Regions from separate parts of the Pusillimonas sp. SM2304 genome, predicted to be linked through region 2. Evidence: riboswitches for the same ligand, from Rfam matches in the RefSeq annotation. Region 2 holds a riboswitch; the other holds the start of a gene.
The links. A riboswitch is a leader RNA that binds a small molecule or an ion and turns the genes downstream of it on or off. The one in region 2 is predicted to bind glycine.
Positions count from the first base shown of each region.

Region 1: it holds a riboswitch for glycine, as region 2 does, so the genes downstream of both, gcvT (glycine cleavage system aminomethyltransferase GcvT) here and RE432_RS04795 (D-amino acid dehydrogenase) in region 2, are expected to answer to the same signal.

Region 1 is NZ_JAVLUJ010000001.1:40,204-45,362, reverse strand. It holds gene RE432_RS00210 (arginine/lysine/ornithine decarboxylase) at 1-289, shown strand, start outside; gene RE432_RS00205 (NAD(P)/FAD-dependent oxidoreductase) at 354-1,565, shown strand; glycine riboswitch at 1,655-1,743, shown strand; glycine riboswitch at 1,768-1,879, shown strand; gene gcvT (glycine cleavage system aminomethyltransferase GcvT) at 1,935-3,029, shown strand; gene gcvH (glycine cleavage system protein GcvH) at 3,091-3,471, shown strand; gene gcvP (aminomethyl-transferring glycine dehydrogenase) at 3,475-5,159, shown strand, end outside.
Region 2 is NZ_JAVLUJ010000001.1:1,035,856-1,041,014, forward strand. It holds gene RE432_RS04770 (cbb3-type cytochrome c oxidase subunit I) at 1-79, shown strand, start outside; gene RE432_RS04775 (hypothetical protein) at 85-423, shown strand; gene RE432_RS04780 (hypothetical protein) at 437-1,111, opposite strand; gene RE432_RS04785 (NADP-dependent oxidoreductase) at 1,160-2,164, opposite strand; gene RE432_RS04790 (DUF3820 family protein) at 2,243-2,473, shown strand; glycine riboswitch at 2,553-2,643, shown strand; gene RE432_RS04795 (D-amino acid dehydrogenase) at 2,779-4,026, shown strand; gene RE432_RS04800 (AAA family ATPase) at 4,033-5,159, opposite strand, start outside.

The sequences.
Region 1 (5,159 bases), 1.0 Mb from region 2:
CATGAAGCCGTCGGACGCTTACGCCAAGATGGCGCACCGGGAAGCCGAGCGGGTCGATATCGACGAGCTCGAAGGCCGGGTCACCGGCGTGCTGCTGACGCCTTACCCGCCGGGCATCCCCCTGCTGATCCCGGGCGAGCGCTTCAATCACCGCATCGTGAACTATCTGAAGTTCGCGCGTGAGTTCAATGCCAAGTTCCCCGGCTTCGAAACCGATGTCCACGGCCTTGCCAACGACATCGGGCCCGACGGGCAAGTGCGGTACTACGTCGACTGCCTGAAAGAATAGGGCCGGTCAGCGCGTGGCGTCCGGAAGTTTTGATGTGGCGGTCATTGGCGCCGGCGCGGCCGGCATGATGACGGCCGCCGTGGCGGGCCAGCGCGGGTTGCGGGTGGTGTTGATCGACCATGCCCGGCGCCTGGCCGAAAAGATACGGATTTCGGGCGGCGGGCGCTGCAACTTTACCAACGTGGGCACGGGCCCGGCCAACTTCCTGTCGCAGAATCCCAACTTTTGCCGCTCGGCCCTGGCGGCCTACACGCCGCGCGACTTCATCGATCTGGTCGAGAAGCACGGCATTGCGTGGCACGAGAAGCACCGCGGGCAATTGTTCTGCGACGAATCCAGCGAAGCCATTATTGCCATGCTCAAGCGCGAGTGCGATATGGGGCAGGTGTCGTGGCGCATGCCGTGCAGCGTCGAAGAGATCGCATACGGCGACGGCCGGTTTACGCTGCGCACCAGCCAGGGCGTATTGCGCGCGGACCAACTGGTGCTGGCCACGGGCGGCATGGCGATTCCCCAATTGGGCGCCAGCGATTTTGCGCTGGGCGTGGCGCGCCAGTTCGGGCTGAAAGTGGTAGAGCCGCGCCCCGCGCTGGTGCCGCTGACTTTCGATGCGCAAGCGTGGCAGGCTTTTGGGGCCTTGAGCGGCGTTGCGCTTGAAGTGACCGTCAAGGCCGTCGCCGCGCCGGGCGCTGCGGCGGCGCAGGGCGGCCAGCGCAGCGCCCGGCAGCACAGGCAGGAATTCCTGGAAGACCTGCTCTTTACGCACCGCGGCCTGTCGGGGCCGGCTATTTTGCAAATATCCAGCTACTGGAATCCCGGCGATGCCATCCATATTGATCTGGCCCCCCACCAGCGTCTGGCGACAGAATTGCTGGCGGCCAAGCAGGGCGGCCGCCAGCAATTGGGCACGGTGCTGGCGGGGCTGTGGCCCAAGCGCTTGGCCGAGCAGTGGCTGGCCCACGAGGGGGCGGCCGGTGCGGATATGGGGACGCAGCGCCTGGCCGACGTTCCCGACCGGACGCTGCGCCAACTGGCCGAACGGATTCATGGCTGGTCGCTGATACCCACCGGCACGGCCGGCTACAAAAAGGCCGAAGTCATGCGCGGGGGCGTGGATACCCGCGCGATCGATCAGAAAACCATGCAGGCCAAGGCCGTGCCCGGCCTGTATTTTGTGGGCGAGGCCCTGGATGTGACGGGTTGGCTGGGAGGCTACAACTTCCAGTGGGCCTGGGCATCCGGGGTGGCTTGCGGCCGGGCCTTGCTGGCCGGCTGACCGCCCCCGCATCCCGGCAGGCAGGAACGAGGCCCAGTTTTCGACTTGGCGCAGGCTGTTTTTCGGGTTATTCTTTGCGGTCGCTGTCATTACACCGAGTGGGAGAGCGCCGGTCCGCCGGCCGCCGAAGGCGCAATTCGCCCAGAATCGCTCAGGCACCCCGTACCGCTCGTGTATTGTTGTTCCGTTCTTGAAACACACAAGGCAGCACTCTGGAGAGACCCGCATCACCTGGCAGGCAGGGCGGCGGGCGCCGAAGGTGAACACCCGCCAAGCGCGGGTCAACTCTCAGGCAAAAGGACAGAAGGGCGGTGCTGGCCAGCATATCAATGGTGCGCGTCGTCTTTTTATTCTGTTTTTGGAGTCTCCATGTCTACCGCGTTAAAGCATACCCCCCTGCATCCCGTCCATATCGAATTCGGCGCCAAAATGGTCGACTTCGGGGGCTGGGACATGCCTGTGGCCTACGGCTCCCAACTCGAAGAACACCATGCCGTGCGCCAGGACGCGGGCATGTTCGATGTATCGCACATGCTGAATATCGACGTCAACGGGCCTGATGCCGAAGTTTTTTTGAAGCGCTTGCTGGCCAACGATGTGTCCAAGCTTGCGGTGCCGGGCAAGGCGCTGTATTCGTGCATGCTGAACCCCGAAGGCGGGGTCATCGATGACCTGATCGTTTACTTTTTCAGTTCCGACCAATGGCGTGTCGTCGTCAATGCGGGCACGGCCGACAAGGATCTGGCCTGGATGCAGCATGTTGCGCAGGCAGATGGCTTCGACGTCGTGCTGACGCCGCGCCGCGACCTGGCCATGGTGGCGGTACAGGGCCCCAACGCCCGGAGCAAGCTGTGGGAAACACGCCCCGGCTGGGAGGCCGAAACGCATGCCCTGCCGGTATTCACCGGCGCTTTCGTCGATGACGACACCCTGGTGGCGCGCACTGGCTATACCGGCGAAGACGGCTTCGAGGTCGTTCTGCCCGCCACGCAGGTGGAAGCCTTCTGGCGCGACCTGGCCGCCAACGGCGTACGCGCCTGCGGCCTGGGCGCGCGCGACACGCTGCGCCTGGAAGCCGGCATGAATCTGTACGGGCAGGAAATGGACGAATCCGTCAACCCGCTGGTGTCGGGCCTGGCCTGGACGATTTCCCTGAAAGATACGGAACGCGCCTTCATCGGGCGCGAAGCGCTGGAAGCCGCCGCGGCCGACCGCACGCTGGTCGGCGTCAAGCTGCTGGAACGCGGCGTGATGCGCGGCCACATGAAAGTGCGCACCGGCCAGGGCGAAGGCGAACTGACCAGCGGTTCCATGTCGCCGACCATGGGTGTGTCCATCGGCATGGCGCGTGTGCCCAAGGGCGCGCAGCCCGGCGACCCGATCCAGGTCGAAATTCGCGGTAAATGGCTGCCGGCCGAAGTAGTAAAAATGCCTTTTGTGCGCAACGGCAAGATTATTGCCTGATTCGCTTTTCTGAACACCTCCAGAACGTCAACATACCTATCATCCAATTACGGGGTTAATCATGAGTCTTCCCAACGATCGCAAATATACGTCTTCACACGAGTGGGTAAAAGCCGAGGGCGACATCCTGCTGGTAGGCATTACCGACAGCGCCCAGGACCAACTGGGCGACCTGGTTTTCGTGGGCGATGTCAACCCCGGCGCCGCATTGAACGCCGGTGACACCGCCGGCGTGGTCGAGTCGGTCAAGGCCGCTTCCGATATCTACGCGCCCGTCGATGGCGAAATCGTCGCCTTCAACGAAGCCCTGAACGATCAGCCCAATCTGATCAACGACGCCGCTTTCGATACCTGGATCTTCAAGATCAAGCCCAATAACATGGCTGACACCGAAGGCCTGCTGGATGCGGCTGGCTATCAAGCCCAGGTTGACGCAGGCTGACTTATGTTGCGCGAACTCGACCCCCACTCCGATTTCATTCCCCGGCACATCGGCCCGTCCAAGGCTGACCAGGCCGCGATGCTGGCCGCGATCGGGGCGCCCGACCTGCACAGCCTGATCCAGGAAGTCGTGCCGGCCAGCATCCTGAAGCGCGGCGCCTTGAACCTGCCGGCCTCGCGCAGCGAAGCCGACGCCTTGGCGGACCTGAAAACGATCGCCTCCCGCAATCAGGTGTTTCGCAATTACATTGGCCAGGGCTATTACGGTACGCATGTCCCGAACGTCATCCTGCGCAACATTCTAGAGAACCCCGCCTGGTACACGGCCTACACCCCGTATCAGCCGGAAATCTCGCAGGGCCGCCTGGAAGCGCTGCTGAACTACCAGACCATGGTTGCCGATCTGACCGGCCTGGATATCGCCAATGCGTCCTTGCTGGACGAGGGTACGGCCGCGGCCGAAGCCATGACGCTGGCGCGTCGCGGTTCGCGCGCCAAGAGCAATGTCTTCTTTGCATCGGCGCATTGCCATCCGCAAACGATTGAAATCCTGCGCACGCGGGCCAGCGGCCTGGGCATCGATGTCCAGGTCGGCGATGAAGCGCAGGGCCTGCCCGAGTGCTTTGGCGTGCTGCTGCAGTATCCCCACAGCCTGGGCGGCGTCAGCGACTACCGTGCCTTGACCGAAGCGGCCCATGCGCAGGGCGCCGTGGTGGCGGTCGCCACCGACCTGCTGGCGCTGGCGCTGCTGGCGCCTCCGGGCGAGTGGGGGGCGGATATCGCCGTCGGCTCGGCGCAGCGCTTTGGCGTGCCCATGGGCTTTGGCGGCCCGCACGCCGGCTTCATGGCTTGCAAGGATGCCTTCAAGCGCAACATGCCCGGCCGCCTGGTGGGCGTATCCAAAGACAGCCAGGGCGCGCCCGCCCTGCGCCTGGCTTTGCAAACCCGCGAACAGCACATTCGCCGCGAAAAAGCCACCTCCAACATCTGCACCGCGCAGGTCCTGCTGGCGGTGATGGCGGGCATGTATGCCGTGTGGCACGGCCCCGCCGGCATCAAGCGCATTGCCGAGCGCGTGGCTTACCTGACGGCCTTCCTGCATGCGTCCTTGTCCGGCTTGGGCATCAAGGTGGCCAGCGAACAGTATTTCGACACCTTGCTGCTGGATACCGGCGCGCAGACACAAGCGATCGTGCAGGCGGCGCAGGCGGCGTCCATCAACCTGCGCCAGGTGGGCAATGCGCAGTTGGCCGTCTCGCTGGACGAAACCGTCACCGTCGGCGATCTGAATGTGTTGCTGTCCGTCTTGGCGCAAGCCGTGGGCAAGCCGTGGGATGCCTCGGCTCAGCATGCCTTGCCGGCGCAGCATGGCATTCCGGCAAGCCTGCAGCGCCAGTCGGCCATCCTGAGCCATCCGGTGTTTTCGCGGATTCAGTCCGAAACCGATATGCTGCGCTATCTGCGCGGCCTGGCCGACAAGGATCTGGCGCTTGACCGGACCATGATTCCGCTGGGTTCGTGCACCATGAAGCTGAACGCCACGGCCGAAATGATCCCCGTCACCTGGCCCGAGTTCGGCCAGATTCACCCATTTGCGCCTACGTCGCAAACCCAGGGCTACAAGGAATTGGTCGACCGCCTGTCCGCGGCGCTGTGCGAAATCACCGGCTACGATTCGGTCAGCCTGCA
Region 2 (5,159 bases):
GATTTTCTGGCACTACACGGTAGCGCAGGGTTTGCTCTCTTTGGGGTTGATCCACGGCTTTCCGCGCCTGATCGGATGAAGCGCATGCAAAGGAGCTTCTCTCGCGTCTTCTTGTTCATGCTTGCCGGCCCCCTCATTTGGGCGGCACACTTTCTGTTCATCTATTCGGTGCATGGCGTGGCTTGCGCGCGGCCCGCGCTGTATGGCGCCTGGCTGGGGGCGCCGGTGTCCGCGTGGATTATTGTGGCGGCGAGCGTGCTGGCGCTTGCCGCGATGGGCTTGATCTTCCTGCGCCTGCGCACACAGTTGCGGCGCAGTGAGGACCGGGGGTTTGTTTTATGGACGGCCGGTGCGCTCAGCTTGTTGTCTGCCTTGGCGATCGTCTGGGAGACCATACCGGTGTTGCTGGTGCCTGCCTGTTAGCGGGGCAAGGCGGTCACCCATGGGGGTCGGTGTCTTTGCGCCCCGCGCCAAGGCCAAGCCCCATGCCCATGCCGGCTCCGCCACCGCCGCCCATGCCGCCGCCGCGTCCGCCGCTTCTTGCGCCATCGCTCTTTGCGCGGCTGCCGCTGCCTTGCACACGGGTCGGCCCTTGAAGCGGGATCTCGGCATCGTCCGGCACCGGTCCCAGATCAAGCGCCTTGCGGATGAAATTGCGCAGGGAGATCACCAGTTCGGCGGTGTGGATGGGGCGGCCTGCAGCCATGTCGGCGGCCGCCTGGCCTGCCAGGCGGACATGCTCTTCGGTCCCCAGAAGGACAATGTCCGCCAAGGCGGCTTCGACGGCATCGCGGATGCGGCGTGAGCGGTCGGAGCCGCTGGCCGCATCCTGGCTGCCGGCTTCTTCGTCCTGTACCGGCGCTTGTGCGCCCAAGTCGCGCAGATGCGTGGGGTCTACCGTGAGCCGCCCGGTGAAAGAGCCCCCCAAGGTCTTGTAGGCGGCAATCAGTGTCCTGAGCCGCTCATTGATCTGCCGGTTCATGCGCTCGCGGCGTTGCTGCAGGGTTTGCATCATGAGCACCCGCACGCCCACGCCGATCAGGGTGAACAGGGCGAGCCCCAACAGGGTGGTCAGGATTCCTTGCCACGAACTGAAATCGAAATAGCGCACGTGAACCTCGGCAGTGTCTGCGTTGCCTGTTAGTGTACTTGGCCGGGCCTACAAGCGAATCAGGCGCTTGCCCAGGTTTTCGCCCCGGTAGAGCTCCTGAATCGCGCCCATGGCGGTATCCAGGCCGTCGGTGATGTGTTCGCTGTAGGCCAGCTGGTTTGTCCGGACCATGTCTTCCAGTTGGCGCACATAGGACGGATACGTGTCCATGTGGTCGAACAGAATGAAGCCCTGCATGCGGGCGCGCCGGGTCAGCAAGATGCGTTCGACGCGCAGGCCGGAGGGCGGGGGATCCCAGTTGGCGATCGATGCGGTGCCGCATACGATGACTCTTGCGCCTATGGCCAGGTGAGGCAGGACGGCGTCCGAGATCGGCCCGGCCGTATTGTCGAAGTACACGTCCACCCCGTTGGGGCAGGCCTCTTTCAGGGCCCGGCCGATGTCCTGGGTCTTGTAGTTGATGGCGTGGTCGTAGCCGAATCGTGTTTGGCAGGCCTGGACTTTTTCAGGCGTGCTGGTCAAGCCGACGCTGCGGCAGCCCAGGGCTTTCGCCAACTGGCCCACGCAGGATCCGACCCCGCCCGCGGCGGTGGACACGACGACGGTTTCGCCCTGTTGGGGCTGTCCCAGTTTGTCCAGGGCCGTCGCGGCGGTGACGCCGTTCAGCCCCAGCACGCCCAAGTACAGCGATGGCGGCAGGTCGGTGGCGGTGATCTTCTGTACGACGGCGGCGGGCTGCACCGCGGCATATTTCTGCCAGCCGAACCAGCCCATCAGGCACTCGCCTTCGTTGAAGCCCTTTGCCCTGGACTGCACCACAACGCCGACGCAGAGCGAACGCATGACGTCGCCGACCGCTACGCTGGCATAGTTGTTGGCATCGGCCAGCCAGCCCCGCATCGCCGGTTCAACCGACAGCCACTGGTTCTGCACCAGAATCTGGCCTTGTTCGAGCGGCGGCACCGCCGCGGTGTCCATGCGGAAATGCCCGGGTGCCGGAATACCGGTGGGCCGCGTTGCGACGCGGATGCATTCGTTGACAAGCGGGCTCACATTGTTCTCCTGATCAATAGCGGGCAAAGAGGTCTTAAAATCCAGTGTACCCAACTGATGATGGCCCGCGCACTGACCATGCAACCCGAAGACCTGGAACTGCTTGTATCCCGTACGATGCCCTACGGCAAATACAAAGGGCGCTTGCTGGCCGATTTACCCGGCCATTACCTGAACTGGTTTGCCCGGAACGGCTTTCCCAAGGGTGAAATCGGGCGCCTGCTGGCCTTGATGCATGAAGTGGATCACAACGGCCTGACCCCTTTGCTGGCGCCGCTGCGCAAGGCCGGCGCGGACCGTGCGCCATGATGCGGCGCCTGATTGCGCAATATGTGTTTCCCCCTATTGAGCTGCCCGCCTATAACAGGTAGGCTTATGCAGTCGAAATACAGGTTATGCAGAAGAGTCCGGCACATTGTGCCGGCGCCGACGGAGCAACCGCCCCGGAAACTCTCAGGCAACAGGACTGCATACACCAAGACGATCTGGAGAGCGGCGCTTTCGCGCCCACCGAAGGGGAGCCATCCGCAAGCCGGCATGGTGAAACTCTCAGGTACCAAGAACAGATGGGGCGTCGCCGTCAAACGGCGGCGACCACCTTTTTTGGAGCTCTCATGCACCACATCGCCATTATTGGCGCCGGCATTACCGGCGTCACGTCTGCCTATGCCCTGGCCCGGCAGGGGTATAAAGTCACCGTCATCGATCGCCAGCGCTATAGCGCCATGGAAACCTCTTACGCCAACGGCGGGCAGCTGTCGGCCAGCAATGCCGAGGTCTGGAATAACACCTCCACCATCATGAAAGGCATGCGCTGGATGCTGCAGCGCGATGCGCCCCTGCTGGTGAATCCGGCCCCAAGCTGGCACAAGTATGCATGGATGGCCGAGTTTGTACGCTATATCGCCCATTACCGCGCCAATACCATCAAGACCACCCGCCTGGCCATTGAAGCCAGACAGCATCTTTACCAGATGGCGGAAGACGAGAACATTGATTTCGATCTGGAGCGGCGCGGCATCCTGCATATCTATCACGATAAAGCTAGCTTCGAATCCGGCCGGCGCGTGAACACGCTGCTGCGCGAGGGCGGCCTGGACCGGTATGAAGTCACCGCCCAGGAGGCCCGCCAGATAGAACCCGCCCTGACCCGGGACTGCTACGGCGGGTTCTATACGCCATCCGATGCGACCGGCGATATCCACAAGTTCACGCGCGGACTGGCGCTGGCATGCGAACGCAAAGGCGTCACGTTCCTGATGGATACCGAGCTGCGGAATATTCTTTCAACCGGCCAGGGCCATCAAGTCGTATTCAGCCAGGCGGGGGCGCAGGCCGGGCAGCTGGATGTGGACGCGGTGGTCGTGTGCGCCGGCACAGCCAGCCGCCAAGTCGCGGCCATGCTGGGCGACCGCCTTAACGTGTATCCGGTCAAAGGCTATTCCATTACCGTCAATCTCGATGATGAGGCCAGCCAGGAGGCAACCCCCTGGACCAGCCTGCTGGACGAAGAAGCCAAGATCGTGACCAGCCGCCTGGGGCGCGGCCGTTTTCGCGTGGCCGGCACGGCGGAGTTCAATGGTTTCAACAAAGACATTCGCGCAGACCGCATTCAGCCCCTGACCGACTGGGTGCGGCGCCATTTTCCCGGCATCGACACTTCGCGTGTTATTCCGTGGGCCGGCCTGCGGCCCATGATGCCCGATATGATGCCCCGGGTAAAAGCCGGACGGCGTGCCGGTGTCTTCTACAACACCGGCCATGGCCATCTGGGGTGGACGCTGTCGGCGGTGACGGCGCACATGCTGGTCGACACGATACAGCAGGCGGCGGGGCCGTCCGCCGAACCGGTGCCGGCCTGAGTGGCGTCACGCAGGTGTTGTCGTGCCGACGCCGCCCAAGGCGGTGTTCAGCCTGAGCTCGGCACGGCGCGCATATAACGATAGGCCGAGCCGGCGGCTTTCGACCATTGCCTGTTGCCAGCACGCCTTGGCTTGGCCTGGCTGACCCTCGCCGGCCAGGCCATCGCCGTTAAGGCACAAGTATGCACCGCGGAAACACTGCGTGCCATAACGCTCGATCAGCACGCCGGCTCGCTCTACTGCCTCAAGCGCCTGGACAGGCTGGCCCAGGTAGGTGAGTGAATCGGCGAGCAATAATTCCAGCAGTGATTGCCATACCGGCATGGCATGGCTGGAAACCGTGATGGCATGCTCGATTTGTCCTAGTCCCCGGTTGTCGCCCCGATGCGCCAGCGCCCATCCCGACATACCTTGAGCCAGACCTTTCCAAAATGCCAAATCAACGCTCTCGGTCATGGCCTTGAGCTCAGAGGCTGCCTTGAATGTGCCTTCCACATCGCCGCGCAGGCGGTATAGCTCAGACAGGACTGCCTGACAAAGTGTGCGGCCCGAGATTGCGCTGGATTCGGGCCCGTCGGACAAGGCCATCTTGACGACCTTCATTCCCTCTTCTTCCCGTCCCTGCAAGGCCAGCACCCAACCCAGCAAGCCACGCGCGCTTTGAGCCCTTTCCGCGCCCCACGTGTAGGCGCGCTTATTGCCTCCGGCAAGGCCGCCCAATGAATGCAGGCACGCCCGTAGCCAGCGTTCCGCGCTGACCACATCGCCCATGAACAGCCGTGATTGCCCCAGCGCATATTGGGCCGAAGCCATCTGCATGTTTGCGCCACGTTCTTCAGCAAGCAGCAGCAGCTGCTCGGCCCGGTGCAGGGCCTGTGCGTGGGGCAGGGTGTTGAAGGCTACCACCCATTCGCCCCACTGGGTTTGATAATGGATATCGGGGTCGTCGTCCTGCTGGTGCAATGCGGCCAGGCGATCGTAGACGTCTGATGTCTCTTGCGCCCCGCCGCCCTTGAGCAAGGTCAGCGCAGATCCAAGCAGTAACTGGCATTCAAGTTCGAGCTTGCGCCGCACGTGAGGGTCATCGATGCGGGCCAGGGCCGACAGCGCGCGCCTGGCCATGATCTCCGCCT